3 regions of the Kitasatospora sp. NPDC088548 genome follow, and region 3 is predicted to be linked to each of the others. Evidence: riboswitches for the same ligand, from Rfam matches in the RefSeq annotation. Region 3 holds a riboswitch; each other region holds the start of a gene.
What was found. A riboswitch is a leader RNA that binds a small molecule or an ion and turns the genes downstream of it on or off. The one in region 3 is predicted to bind cobalamin.
Positions count from the first base shown of each region.

Region 1: it holds a riboswitch for cobalamin, as region 3 does, so the genes downstream of both, ACIP82_RS21565 (FecCD family ABC transporter permease) here and ACIP82_RS20790 (prenyltransferase/squalene oxidase repeat-containing protein) in region 3, are expected to answer to the same signal.
Region 2: it holds a riboswitch for cobalamin, as region 3 does, so the genes downstream of both, ACIP82_RS21420 (ribonucleoside-diphosphate reductase subunit alpha) here and ACIP82_RS20790 (prenyltransferase/squalene oxidase repeat-containing protein) in region 3, are expected to answer to the same signal.

Region 1 is NZ_JBIVMI010000016.1:160,533-164,800, forward strand. It holds gene ACIP82_RS21555 (ABC transporter substrate-binding protein) at 1-232, opposite strand, end outside; gene ACIP82_RS21560 (ABC transporter ATP-binding protein) at 287-1,138, opposite strand; gene ACIP82_RS21565 (FecCD family ABC transporter permease) at 1,138-2,199, opposite strand; cobalamin riboswitch at 2,304-2,423, opposite strand; gene sodN (superoxide dismutase, Ni) at 2,536-2,931, opposite strand; gene sodX (nickel-type superoxide dismutase maturation protease) at 3,117-3,554, shown strand; gene ACIP82_RS21580 (CGNR zinc finger domain-containing protein) at 3,567-4,151, opposite strand.
Region 2 is NZ_JBIVMI010000016.1:127,174-131,441, forward strand. It holds gene ACIP82_RS21420 (ribonucleoside-diphosphate reductase subunit alpha) at 1-1,545, opposite strand, end outside; cobalamin riboswitch at 1,733-1,864, opposite strand; gene ACIP82_RS21425 (glycosyltransferase family 39 protein) at 1,937-3,637, opposite strand; gene ACIP82_RS21430 (glycoside hydrolase family 26 protein) at 3,634-4,268, opposite strand, start outside.
Region 3 is NZ_JBIVMI010000015.1:188,676-192,943, reverse strand. It holds gene ACIP82_RS20790 (prenyltransferase/squalene oxidase repeat-containing protein) at 1-1,824, opposite strand, end outside; cobalamin riboswitch at 1,927-2,066, opposite strand; cobalamin riboswitch at 2,119-2,243, shown strand; gene ACIP82_RS20785 (hypothetical protein) at 2,354-3,769, shown strand; gene ACIP82_RS20780 (adenosylcobinamide amidohydrolase) at 3,770-4,268, opposite strand, start outside.

The DNA.
Region 1 (4,268 bases), on a different contig from region 3:
CGGCCATCCGGTCGGTGAGGCCGAGCGCGAGCATCAGCTCGGTGATGCCCACGTCGTTGGTCACCGTCCGGGCGGGCTTCGCCTTGTAGGTGACCTTGGTGCCGCAGTTGTCGACGGTCACCGGGTAGTGGTCGGAGCCCGCCGCGGCCTCGCCGCTCGGGGCGATCTCGGCCCCGCACGCGGTCAGCGCGAGGGTGAGCAGGGCGGTGGCGGCGACGGCCTTGGTGCGCATGGGAGTTCCTCGGGTCGGGGGGAGGGGGCGGAAAGGGCGGGAGGGGAAGCGGGGTCAGCGGAGCCGGTCGAAGAGCAGCTGGACGGCGCCGGTCTCGGGGTGCCGTACGGGGGTCGCGCGGACGCCGAACACCTCGGCCAGCAGCGCGGGGCGCAGCACCTCGACGGGCGGTCCGGAGGCGACGATCCGGCCGGCCCTGATCACGTACAGCAGGTCGCAGTGGCCGGCCGCCAGGTTGAGGTCGTGCAGCGCGGTGAGCACCGTCGGCCCGGCCGCCCGGACCAGCGCCAGCACCTCCAACTGGTGGGCGATGTCCAGGTGGTTGGTGGGTTCGTCGAGCACCAGCACCCGGGGCTCCTGGACGAGCGCGCGGGCGATCAGCACCCGCTGCTTCTCGCCGCCGGACAGGCTCAGGAAGCCCCGCCCGGCCAGGTGGTCCGCGCCGACCCGGGCCAGCGCCTCGGCGCAGCGCCGGTCGTCCCCGCCGGTCGGGCCGGCGAATCCGCTGCGGTGCGGCAGCCGGCCCATGCCGACCACCTCGGCCACGGTGAAGTCGAACTCGGCGGAGTGTTCCTGCGGCAGTGCGGCGACCCGCCGGGCGGCCTCGCGGGGGGTGAGCGCGTGCAGGTTCTCGCCGCCCAGCCGGACGGCGCCGGCGGCGGGCCGCAGTGCCCGGTAGACGCAGCGCAGCAGGGTCGACTTGCCGCTGCCGTTCGGTCCGACCAGGCCGACCACCTGTCCGGCGGCGGCGTCCAGGGTGATGTCGTGGACCAGCCGGGCGCCGGCGATGTCGACCGAGAGCCCGTCGACGGCGATGTCCAGGGCGGTCTCGCTGGCGGTCTCGATGGCGGTCTCCGGGGTGTCCGTGGTGTCGGTGCTCGGGTCGGCGTTCGCGCCGGTGCCCATCAGCGGCCTCCGAAGGAGTAGCCGCGGCGGCGCATCAGCAACAGGAAGCAGGGCACCCCGAGCACCGCGGTGACCACCCCGACCGGCAGCTCGGCGGGCGCCAGCAGGGTGCGCGAGACGATGTCCACCCAGACCAGCAGCAGCGCCCCGGCGAACGGCGCGACCAGCAGCACCCGGCGGTGGCCGGCGCCGACCAGCATCCGCACCAGGTGCGGCACCATCAGCCCGACGAAGCCGATCGCGCCGCTGACCGCGACGACGGTGCCGGTGACGGCCGCCGTCACCACGAACAGCTGCCGGCGCAGCCGGTCGGGGTCCACACCGAGCGAGGCCGCCGTCTCGTCGCCCATGGCGAGCGCGTCGAGGCGCCCGGCGGAGAGGGCGAGGCAGGCCAGGCCGGCCAGCACGGTGACGGCGGCGATCGGCACCGAGCCCCAGGTCGCCCCGCCCAGGCTGCCGAGCAGCCACATCATGGCGCTGCGGGCCGCCTCGCCGCGCGCGGCGCCGAACACCATCAGCGCCGTCACCGCGGAGAAGCCGTAGGACATCGCGGTGCCGGTGAGCACCAGCCGCAGCGGGGTGAGCCCGTAGGCGGTCCGGGCGGCCGCGTACACCAGCAGCATCGCCAGCAGGGCCGAGCCGAAGGCGGAGACCGAGAGCGCCCAGACCCCGAGGGAGGCGAAGGCGCCGAGGAGCAGGACGGCGTTGGCGCCGACCGCCGCGCCGGAGGAGATGCCGAGGACGAACGGGTCGGCCAGGGCGTTGCGGACCATGGCCTGCACGGCGACCCCGGTGGCCGCGAGCCCGGCGCCGACCACGGCGGCCAGTACGGTGCGCGGCAGCCGGATCTCCCAGACGATCACGTACGCCGCCGCCTCCTCGGCCTCCAGCCGACCGCCCGTCAGCCCGGCGCCCAGCAGCCGCAGGACCCGGGACCAGCCGAGGTCGGAGGAGCCCAGGGCGACCCCGCAGACCAGCGACAGCAGCAGGGCCGCGGCCAGGCCGGCGGCCAGGGGCGCGGCGGGTATTCGACGGACCGGTGCGGTCACTGCGGTGCTCACGAGGGGGGCGCGCCTTCGCCTCGGGCCGTGGGCGGCGCGGGGCGAAGCGCCCGGGCCGTGGCGGGGCCGGGGCGCCATCCCCTCGCATTCCACGGCGAGTTGTCGGGAGGTCGGCGCCCCAGGGCGATCGGGCTCACGGGGCCGGGGCCCCGTCCACCGTTGCGGGTCAGCGCCGGATTCGGACCGGACTTCCCCCATGGGACGCCCTGGCAGCATAACAAGCGCTAAGGCCAGGCAACCCTTACAGGTGCCGCCGGGCATGTCCCGGAAACGCGCGACCGCCCCCGTCCGGTGTGGTGGTCCGGGCGGGGGCGGTCGACGGAGGCCGAGCGGCGGTCAGGCCTGCTTGGTCTCCCAGAAGATCTTGTCGACCTCGGCGATCAGGTCGAGCAGGGCCTGGCCGGTGGCCGGGTCCGTCGACGCCTTGGCGGCCGAGGCGGCCTTCAGGGTGTCGTTGATCAGCTGGTGCAGCTGCGGGTACTTCTCGAAGTGCGGGGCCTTGAAGTAGTCGCTCCACAGCACCGAGATGTGGTGCTTGACGGCCTCGGCGCGCTGCTCCTTGATGATGACGGCGCGAGCGCGGAAGTGCGCGTCCTCGTTGGCCTGGTACTTCTCCTGGGTGGCCTTGACCGACTCGGCCTCGATCCGCGCCTGCGCCGGGTCGTACACGCCGCAGGGCAGGTCGCAGTGGGCGTGCGCGGTGGCACGCGGTGCAAACAGACGAGAGAACATGGGAGTCCTTCCTTAGATCGTCTTCCCGCGCCCGAGATTACCCTTCCGGTCACGGGGTTTCGCGATCGGTCGGTGGGCCTAGGGCAAAAGGCGGACCCGGAACCGGGTGAATCCGGACACCGGCGGGTGACGGTCCGTACGGCAGACTGGGACGCGGCGAGCCGGGAGGAGGAGCCGTGACGCGGATGGCGGAACCGGAGGGCGGCACCCGCGGGGGTGCCGCACCGTTCGGACTGATCGACGTGGCGGGGGACTCGATGGTGCCGACGCTGCGTGAGGGCGACCGGTTGCTGGTCCGGTACGGGGCGCGGATCAGGCCGGGCGCCGTGGTGGTGGTCCGCCACCCGTTGCAGCAGGACCTGCTCGTGGTGAAGCGGGCCGACGGCCGGCGCCCGAAGGGCTGGTGGCTGCTGTCCGACAACCGGCTGGTCGACAGCGACAGCCGCAGCTACGGCGCCGTCCCGGACGAGCTGGTGCTCGGCCGGGTGCTGCTGCGGCTGCGCCCCCGGCCGGCCTGGCTGGCCCCGGGCCGCCGGCTGGAGCGCCTGCTGCTGGGCCCGCTGGTCCGGGTGCCGGGCCTGGCCCGCCGGCTCGGCGTCTGGGTCCGGCCGGAGGATCTCTAGCCCGGAGGGCCGCTAGCCCTGCCCGGCCAGGACGGCGGCCTCCTGGCGCTTGCGGGCCCGGTACGCGGCGACGTTGGCGCGGGTGGCGCAGCGGTCGGAGCAGTACCGCCGGGAGCGGTTGGTGGAGGTGTCCAGGTAGGCGTTGCGGCAGGGCGCGGCCTGGCAGATGCCGAGCCGGTCGGCGCCCAGTTCGGTGAGGTGGACGGCCAGGCCCATGCAGGCGACCGCGCTGAAGTGGGCCGTGGCGGTGGGCGAGTTGTCGGCGAGGTGCAGGTGCCAGCGCGGGCGCCCGGCGTCGTCCAGGTAGTCGTGGCCGGAGACCAGCGGGCTGACGGGGTACTCCATCAGCAGGCTGTTCAGCAGGTCGACACCCCGGATCTCGTCCCCCTCGGCGGCGGCCTCGAAGACCCCGCGCAGCCGGGTCCGGACGGCACGCAGCCGGGGCAGGTCGGCTTCGTCGGCGAGCGCGGCGGCACGTGTGTTCTCGGAGAACAGGCCGCGGACGGCGTCGACCGAGGTCAGCGTGTCGGTGCCGCGCTCGGGCTCCTCGGTGTTCACCAGCCGGACGGCGAGGTCGGCGTACGAGGCGAGCTCCACGGTGGTCCTTCCAGAATCGGTAACGGGCTGACTGGCTCCAGCCTATTACCTGGGCGGGGCAGGCGTCGGGGGGGGGGGGGGGGGGGGCCGGCGGGGGCGGCCCGCGCGCCGCGCCGG
Region 2 (4,268 bases), on a different contig from region 3:
GCCGAGGCCCACCGGGCGCCAGCGGGAGTTGGAGGCACCGGCCTCGGGGGTCGGGTAGAAGTTGATGTCCACCACGCGGTCGAGGAAGGTGACGGCGGTGCGGACGGTGGCGTCCAGGCGGTCCCAGTCCAGCGCGTTCAGCAGGTCGTCGGCGGTGGCGCCGGCGGCGACGTGGGCGCCGAGGTTGACCGAGCCGAGGTTGCAGACGGCGGTCTCGGAGTCGTCCGTGACCTCCAGGATCTCGGTGCAGAGGTTGGAGCTGTGCACCGTGCGGCCGGGCAGCGCGGTCTGGTTGGCGGCGCGGTTGGAGGCGTCCTTGAAGGTCATCCAGCCGTTGCCGGTCTGCGCCAGGGTGCGCATCATCCGGGCGTACAGGGTCTGCGCGGGGATGGTGCGGACGGCCTTGCCGGACTGCTCGGCCTTCAGGTACGCCTCGTCGAACTCGGCACCCCAGAGGTCGACCAGCTCGGGCACGTCGGCGGGGGAGAACAGCGACCAGTCGGCGTTGGCGTTGACCCGGCGCATGAACTCGTCCGGGATCCAGTGCGCCAGGTTGAGGTTGTGCGTGCGGCGCGCCTCCTCACCGGTGTTGTCGCGCAGCTCCAGGAACTCCTCGATGTCCGCGTGCCAGGTCTCCAGGTAGACGCAGGCCGCGCCCTTGCGGCGGCCGCCCTGGTTGACGGCGGCGACCGAGGAGTCGAGGGTGCGCAGGAACGGGACGATGCCGTTGGACTTGCCGTTGGTGCCCCGGATCAGGCTGCCGCGCGAGCGGATCCGCGAGTAGGACAGGCCGATGCCGCCGGCGTGCTTGGAGAGACGGGCGATCTGGGCGTACCGGGAGTAGATCGAGTCCAGGTTGTCCAGCGGGGAGTCGAGCAGGTAGCAGCTCGACATCTGCGGGTGCCGGGTGCCGGAGTTGAACAGGGTCGGGGAGGAGGTCAGGTACTCCAGCCGGCTCATCAGGCCGTACAGCTCGGCCACCTCGCGCACCGACTGCTCGTTGTCGCCGACCGCCAGGCCGCTGGCGACGCGGAGCAGGAAGTGCTGCGGGGTCTCGACCACCTTGCGGGTGATCGGGTGGCGCAGCAGGTAGCGGGACTGCACGGTGCGCAGGCCGAAGTACTCGAAGCGGTCGTCGCCCCGCGGGTCGACGAGCGCGTCCAGGGTCGCGGCGTGCTTGGCGACGAAGGCGGCGGTGGTGTCGCCGATCAGGCCCTCGGCGTGGCCGACCGCGACCGAGGCGGAGAAGGAGACCGAGCCCTGGCTGACCGCCTCGTCGACGATCTCCAGCGCGAGCAGGCGCGCGGCCAGCTTCGAGTACTGCGGGTCCTCGGCGATCATCGACGCGGCGGCGTCCACGGCCAGCCCGCGCAGCTCGGCGAAGTCCGAGCCGGCGTGGCGGCCGCGCAGCGCGGCGGCGGCGACATGGCCGGGGTCCACCTGGGGGAGATCGGCGCTGCGGTCGGTCAGCAGCCGGAGCAGCGCACCGCCGGGGTCGGAGACCGTCGGGTCGACGGGGGCGAAGCTGGAACCCTGGGCGGGCAGGGTGGCTGAGGCAGCGGTGGTCAAGGCGCTCTCTCCTGGCGGCGATCGGCGTCGGTGCATCGGGGTGCCGGACCGTTCGGGGCAGGGGAGCACGGCGCGAACGCCCGGTGGCGTCGCGCGACAGTGTCATCCCCGGCCCGCCCGCGAGGCCCGGACGTGGTGCAGTGCTTCGGGGCCTCTGCGGGGAGGCCGGTGGCACGCCGCCGGCAGGTACTCGGACTCGCGGGCCCTGCTTCCAGAGGCCCGCACACCGCTGCGGGGCAGTCCCGGACTCGCACCGGGTTCCCCTGCGTCGACAGCAGGAGTGAGCATACATCTAGTGGCGGTCGACTGTGGCGGCACCATATGTTGTGGCCGTCGTGTCGCGAGCCCGGACAGGCTCGGCGGGGCGTCAGTGCTTCAGGTAGACCTTGTAGGTGCTGGAGTCGCCCGTCGGCGAGGTGAACTGGGCGATCAGCCGGTACTGTCCGCCGGCGGCCAGAGCGGCCGCCAGGGCGCGGTCCGTGGCAGCCGGCGCGGTGCTGTCGAGGACGACCATGGTGAACCAGCCGTCCCGGATGGCGGCCGCGCTGCCGTCGTCGCCGTGGTGCTGCACCCCGGCGGCGTCCCGGTAGTCGGTCCCGTTGCGCGCCGAGACCCACTGCTCAGGTGTACTGACGGTGCCCAGGTAGTACTCGGCGAGTCCGTCGACCTCGGTGAGGTAGCGGCCCTGTGGTTCGGCGTGCACCCGCAGGACGGCGAGCAGCCGCCCGGAGTCTGGCCCGTTCTGGTAGCGCAGCGCGGACTGTTCGAGGCCCAGCGCGAGCAGGGCGACCCACACCAGGATGCCCAGCTGCGGGTGGCGGAAGTGCGCGCCGACCAGCCGGGTGAGGCCGACCCCGGCCAGCGGGGCGGCGAGCAGCATCCCGAAGCCGAGGTGGCGGAACATCGCCCCGGAGGAGCCCAGCGCCAGGTGGATCGCCGGGACCAGCAGCGCGGTGGCGGTCAGCGCGGTGCCCAGCAGCGCGCGCTGGGCCCGGGTGGTGGTGACGCCGCCGTTCTCCGGGGACTCGTGCATCTGCTCGCGGCGGACGTAGGCGATCGTGCCGGCCACCGCCAGGACGGTGAACAGGCCGCCCCACTGGACGGTGTCCAGGAGGATCCCGCCGACCGTGCGGCCGGCCTGGCCGCGGGCCGGGGACCATCCCGCGATCGTGCCGAGTACGCCGAAGGGGAGCAGCGCGCCGGCCGTGCCGGCGGCGAGCAGCAGCGCGCGCAGGGCGGCCGGGCCGAGCCGCCGGTGCGGCCAGGCGGTGGCCAGCGCGAGGGCGGCCAGGGCGGGCATGGCGAGCGTCGAGGCGTACGCGACCGCGCAGGCGAGGGCGGCGGCCGGTGCGGCGAGCAGGACCAGGGCCACCGGGCGGCGGGCGGTGAACACCGTGATCCAGGCCGCGAGGGCGACCAGAAGAACGGCCGGCGCCTCGGGGGCGGCGTAGAAGCCGACGACGACGGTCGACTGCACCACCGCGTAGGCGGCGATGGAGCAGATGGCCACCCGCTCGTTGAAGAGCCGGCGGGTCAGCGAGTACAGCAGCACGGTGGTCAGCAGGGCGAAGCAGAGACTGAGTACCCGGGCGCCGAAGATGCCGTTGGCGTTGGCGGCGGCGCCGGCCAGCGGCGGGTACAGCCAGGGCGAGCCGGGTGTCCGGCCGACCAGGTCGGAGGTGACGGCGGTGCCGTGCAGCAGGTGGGCGAGCTGCTGGCGGCCGGCCACCATGGTCGCGGCCTCGTCGGGGTGCGCGGCGGCCAGCAGGCGCAGCGAGAGCGCGGCCTGGACGATCAGCACGGCGAGCAGCAGACCGCGGGCTATCCAGCGGCGCCGGGGGCTGGGGGCCGGGTCCCAGCCGATCGCGGGGACCTGCGGGATGGTGTACGGCGCCAGCTCGACGGCCTGGTTGTCGTCCTCGGGGGCGGCGGTGCCCCGCTCGGCGGCGGGCCGGGGCAGGGTGTCCGCGTCCGGCCGGGGGCGGCTGCTCCCGGCGCGCGTCGCGGTGCCGCCGGGGGCAGGGACGGGGCTGTCCGGGGTCAGGGGTGGCTCGGAGGCCGCGCTCATCGTGGGTTCCTGATGTCGAAGCCGTAGCGGGGGTCGGCCACGCGTTGCCTGAAGGCGGCGAGGGTGTCCGGGACGGCCTCGACGCGCCAGTCCGCCCGCTTGACGATGTTGAACCAGACGAAGCCGATGACGTCGTCGTGCGCTTCGAGGCCGGAGAAGAGCTGGTCTATGTCCGCGCGCTGGCGTTTGCCCTGCTCCGAGGCGGTCTCGCTGATGAAGAAGGGCTTCTTGCTGAAGGTGCGGATCTCGGCCATGGTGGGCCCGTACAGGGTGTCGAAGGTCTTCGGGCCGGTGCGGGTGAAGTAGCCGGTCATGCCGGCCCAGTCGACGTAGGTGTCGCCGGGGTAGTACGGCGCCAGCCGGGTGTTGGGCGCGGGGTCGGTGATGTTCGGGCTCCAGACCCAGATGACATTGGTCGCGCCGGCCCGGTCGAAGATGTCGTGGACGTGGCGCCAGGCCGCGACGAAGTCCTCAGGGCTGGCGGCCTGCCGCCCCCACGGGTACCAGTCGCCGTTCATCTCGTGCGCGATGCTGACGGCGATGGGCAGGTCGAGCCTGGCCACGGCCTTGGCCACGCCCCGGACGTAGTCGTCGGTCTCGCCGGCCGCGATCCCCGCCAGCGAGTGGTCGA
Region 3 (4,268 bases):
GGCGTACTCGGTGCCGATGCCCGTCCAGTCGTTGACGGTTCGGTCGCCGGCGTCCTTGCCCTGCTGGTCCAGGAAGTCGACGATCCTGCGCAGGGCCGCGTCGTCCGCGCCGGTGGCGGCGAGGGCGTAGGCGCCGTCGATGGTGAGGCCGAAGTCGGCGAAGGCCGGGAAGGCCTCGTAGTAGTGACCGTCGATCAGGCGTGCCGGGTCGGTCAGGTAGGCGCTGCCCTTGCCGAGATCGGGGGTCTTCCCGGGGTGCGGGCCGGGCGGCGCGGTCGTGGCCGCGTTCGGGTCGTGCCGGACGCCGGTCGGGTCGGTGCCGGTCAGGGCGAGGATGGCCTGTTCGGTGGCGTCCGGGTCGGACTCGGTGGTCGACTCGTCGGTGCCGAAGCCGCCGTCCTGGCCCTGCCGGGCGGCGAGCCAGGTCCTGGCGGCGGTCTGTCCGGCGCTCCGGCCGGTGGCCTTGAGAGCCTGGGCCACGCGGGCGGTGCTGCCGGTGTCGCCGCCCGCGGCGCCGGTGTAGGGGAGGTAGGAGCCGTCGGCCTGCTGGCTCGCGGCCAGTTGGTCGGCGGCCTTCTTCGCCGTCTGCTCGAAGCCGCCGGCCTTGCGCAGGGCGAGAACGGCGAGAGCGGTGCCGGACGGATCGGACTCGCAGTAGTCGCCCGCCACGATCATCGCTCCGGCGATGCCGCCGTCGGCGCACTGGAGCGCCGTGAACCGGGTGAGCGCCGAGGCGGGCGGAGCGACCTCGGCCCGCTGCAGGGCGATGACGCCCAGGGCCTGGACCCAGGGCGAGGCCGCACCGTGGAAGTCCCCGGCGGCGGTGCACTTGCCGTTCTCGCCGGCCGAGGCACAGACGTGGTCGGTGAGCGCGGCGATCAGGTCGCGGCCGCCGAAGGCACGGGGGTTGCCGCCGGTGCTCTCGGCGACCAGGGCCAGCAGCGCGGCGGCCCTGGCGTCGGGCTTGGCGGACGGCCCGTCCGGGAGGAGGAACGCGTCGGTGTGGGCGGCGAGGTAGGCGAGGACCTTGCGCAGGGCCGGGTCCTCCGTCCCGGCGGCGGCGAGGGCGATCGCGGTGAGGGACGTCCGGGGGAGGTCGGGGCCCTCGAAGGCCCAGTTCTCCATGTGGTCGCCGTCGACGAGCCGGCCGGCCAGCCAGGCGGCCGCCGCGACGGGGTCGCCCGCGGCGGGCGACGGGCCGGTCGGGCTCGGGGACGCCGAGGGGGAGATGGAGGCCGAGGGGGACGGACCGGCGCCGTTCTCGGCGCGGACGGAGTCCGGGGTGAAGGAGGGTGCCCCGCTGGTGCCGCCGATGTCGGTGCCGCCGTACACCCAGGCCTCGACCTCGCCGGGCTTCGGCTTCTGGGTGGCGGCGCCGAACTGGCTGTAGGACCAGGTCTGCCGACCGGGTTCGGCGATCCAGTACGACCAGTACGCGGTGGCCTGCGGGGTGTTGACGCAGGGCTCCTCGGCGGCTGTCGGGTACTGGGTGCCGCTGTTGAAGGTGCCGTTGCCGAGCCGGCAGATGAACGCCGGGCCGTCGTGCTCGGTGCCGGTGGTGGTGAAGCCGGCGTTGTGCAGCAGGTTCATCCCGGTGGTGGGGTGGGCGTCGCAGCCGCGGACGACCCCGCCGCCCCAGTGGCCGAAGTCGACGGCGACGATCGCGCCGGTGGTGGCGGTGCACTCCTCGATCGGGTCGGCGGCCGCGGTACCGGGGTGGCCGAGCAGGACCGTACCGCCCGCGGCGGCAGCGACGGCGCCGGTGGCCAGCAGGGACGTCAGACCCCGGGCTCTGTGACGTGTGCGCGTGCTGTTGACCCTCACCGGCGACTCCCTGATCGGTCGACGGGGTGTCACGGCGCAGCCGACGGCTCCCCGGCATGGGGACCGTCCCGACCGCGTCGTAGTCCTCGACGACGCAAGTGCTTCTGAACAGGCCCTCGGCGCAGGCAGTCCGGCTCATCCGCCCGGAGGGGCGGATCTACGGTTGCGGGTCAGCGCCGGAGTTGGACCGGCTTCCCCTACTGCCGAGGATGAAAAACGGTTCATCAGACCACGCTCCCGCGTCGGCCGTCAATGAGTCGTCATGTCGTCTTGGACACCTCGCCGGTGGCAGCACCGTGCGGTAGCGTCCCCGGTGGCCGAGCGGGGGAACCTGGTGCGATTCCAGGGCTGACGCGCAACGGTATGGGGCGGTTCCGCCGTCCCGAGCCCGAATGCCCGCCCGGCCACGTACCACCGGCGAAAGCCTGCCCACGCGATCCGGGCGGCGGCCGCTCCGGCCGCCGAACTCCCGAGGGAGCCCCGGGGCCCGGAGCCGGGTCGGCGCCCGTCACTCCAAGGAGCCCGCCCCGTGTCGTCCCTCCTCTCCTCCTCGCGCGTCTCCTCCGCGGTGGCCGTCCCGATAACGGCCGGCGCCCTGCTGCTCTCCGCCGTCCCCGCCCACGCGACCGCCACCCCGGCCCAGACAGCCACCTCGAAGAGCACCGGCGTCACCTATCTGAAGTCCCTCCAGGCCGCCGACGGCAGCTACGTCACCGGCGGGGGCCTCTCCGACGAGTGGGCGTTCAGCGCGCTGGCGGCCGCCGGCACCGCCGCGGCGGACGTGGCCCCGGGCGGCGACGCCACCAGGAACGCCCGCCTGGTGTACCGCAACCAGCTCGCCGCCACCACCTGGCCGAGCGCCGCGCCCGTCGTCACCGACTACGAGCGGGGCGTCCTCAACGCCTACGCCGCCGGGATCGACCCCGCGCGCGTCGGCCCCGGCCGCAACCTCATCGCGGACGTCGCCGCCTACTGGCAGACCGCCGAGCCCGGTTACTACGGCCCGTCCGCCAACTTCAACGGCACCGTGTTCGGCCTGCTCGCCCTCGGCGGCGCCAGGACGCAGAGCGGCGCCCAGCGGGTGCCGCAGGCCCTGCTCGACGCCTCGGTCACGGCGGTCCGCGCCAACCAGCACAACGACGGGGGCTGGAACTTCGGCAAGGCCGCCGGCGATCCGGCCGCACTCGCCCAGGCCAGTGACATCGACATGACCGGCGCCGCCATGGCCTCGCTGTGCAGCAGCGGCGTGCCCGGCACCGACCCCGCGATCGTCGCCGCCAAGAACTTCCTCAAGGGCAAGCTCGTCGCCTCCGGCGCCTTCAACTCGATGTTCGGCGCCAACACCGACTCCAACGGCTGGGCCGTCTCCGGTCTCAACGCCTGCGGCATCAACCCCCAGGGCGCCGACTTCACCAGCGGCACCGGCAAGACCCCGGTCGACTTCCTGATCTCCCAGCAGTTCAAGCCCGGTGGCGGCTTCAAGTACCTGCCCACCGACACCGCCCCCTCCCCCTACGCCTCCGTCGACGGGCTGCGTGCGGTCGCCGGGGCGGGCTTCACCGCCACCCCGCCCACCCCGACCACCGCCGGGGAGCCGACCTGGGCCACCACCGGTTCCTTCACCGCCGGCACCGCCGCCCGGCTCGCCCTGGTCGTCGACGACGGCACCGGCTCGCCCAGGGTCTGCGCGGTCACCGTCACCCCGACCGGCACCACCACGACGCTCGGCGCCGTCCTCGACGCCGCCGGGGCGGCGACCCCGGGCGGCTGCGTCACCGCCGTCACGCCGTCCTCCGGCAGCGGCACCGTCACCGCCGTCAACGGCACCGCCAACAGCGGGACTTCCAGCTGGAAGGTGAGCATCGACGGCGCCGCCGCCACCGGCGCCGCCCGCAGCACCGTGATCAGCGTCGGCGACACCGTCTCGCTGCGCTTCGGCAGCTGATCACCGCGCGCCGGACAGCACAAAGGTCCTGGCGCACTCCGGAGTCGACCGCGCATGGCCGGGCACGGCCCCCCGTGCCCGGCCTGTGCGGTCCCGCTCGGCGCCCAGCGTGACGGCCTCGTGGACGGCGCGGGCGGCCCGGGCGCCCCACCGGGAGCGCGGGCCGCCGAACGGCTCGGGCACCTGGCCCGGACCGGCTCGGCGGACCGCCACGCACACCGCGTCCGACGGCGTCCCGGAACAGTCGTACCCGGCCTCCACCAGCGCCTGGACCTTCGCCTCGGTCGCCGTCGCCAGCAGGTTGACCAGACCGGCGTCCGACACCGCGGCGGGCACCACCACCAGGATGTTGATCGTGCCCGGGAATCCGGCCCCGGCCTCCGCGGCCGGGTCGGGGGCGGCCGCCCAGGCCGGCACCCCGATCCCCGTCGTCACCACCGCGGTGACCCCGCCGTCGCAGGCCCAGGTGAAGTCGTCCACCCGCGCGGCGGTCATCAGC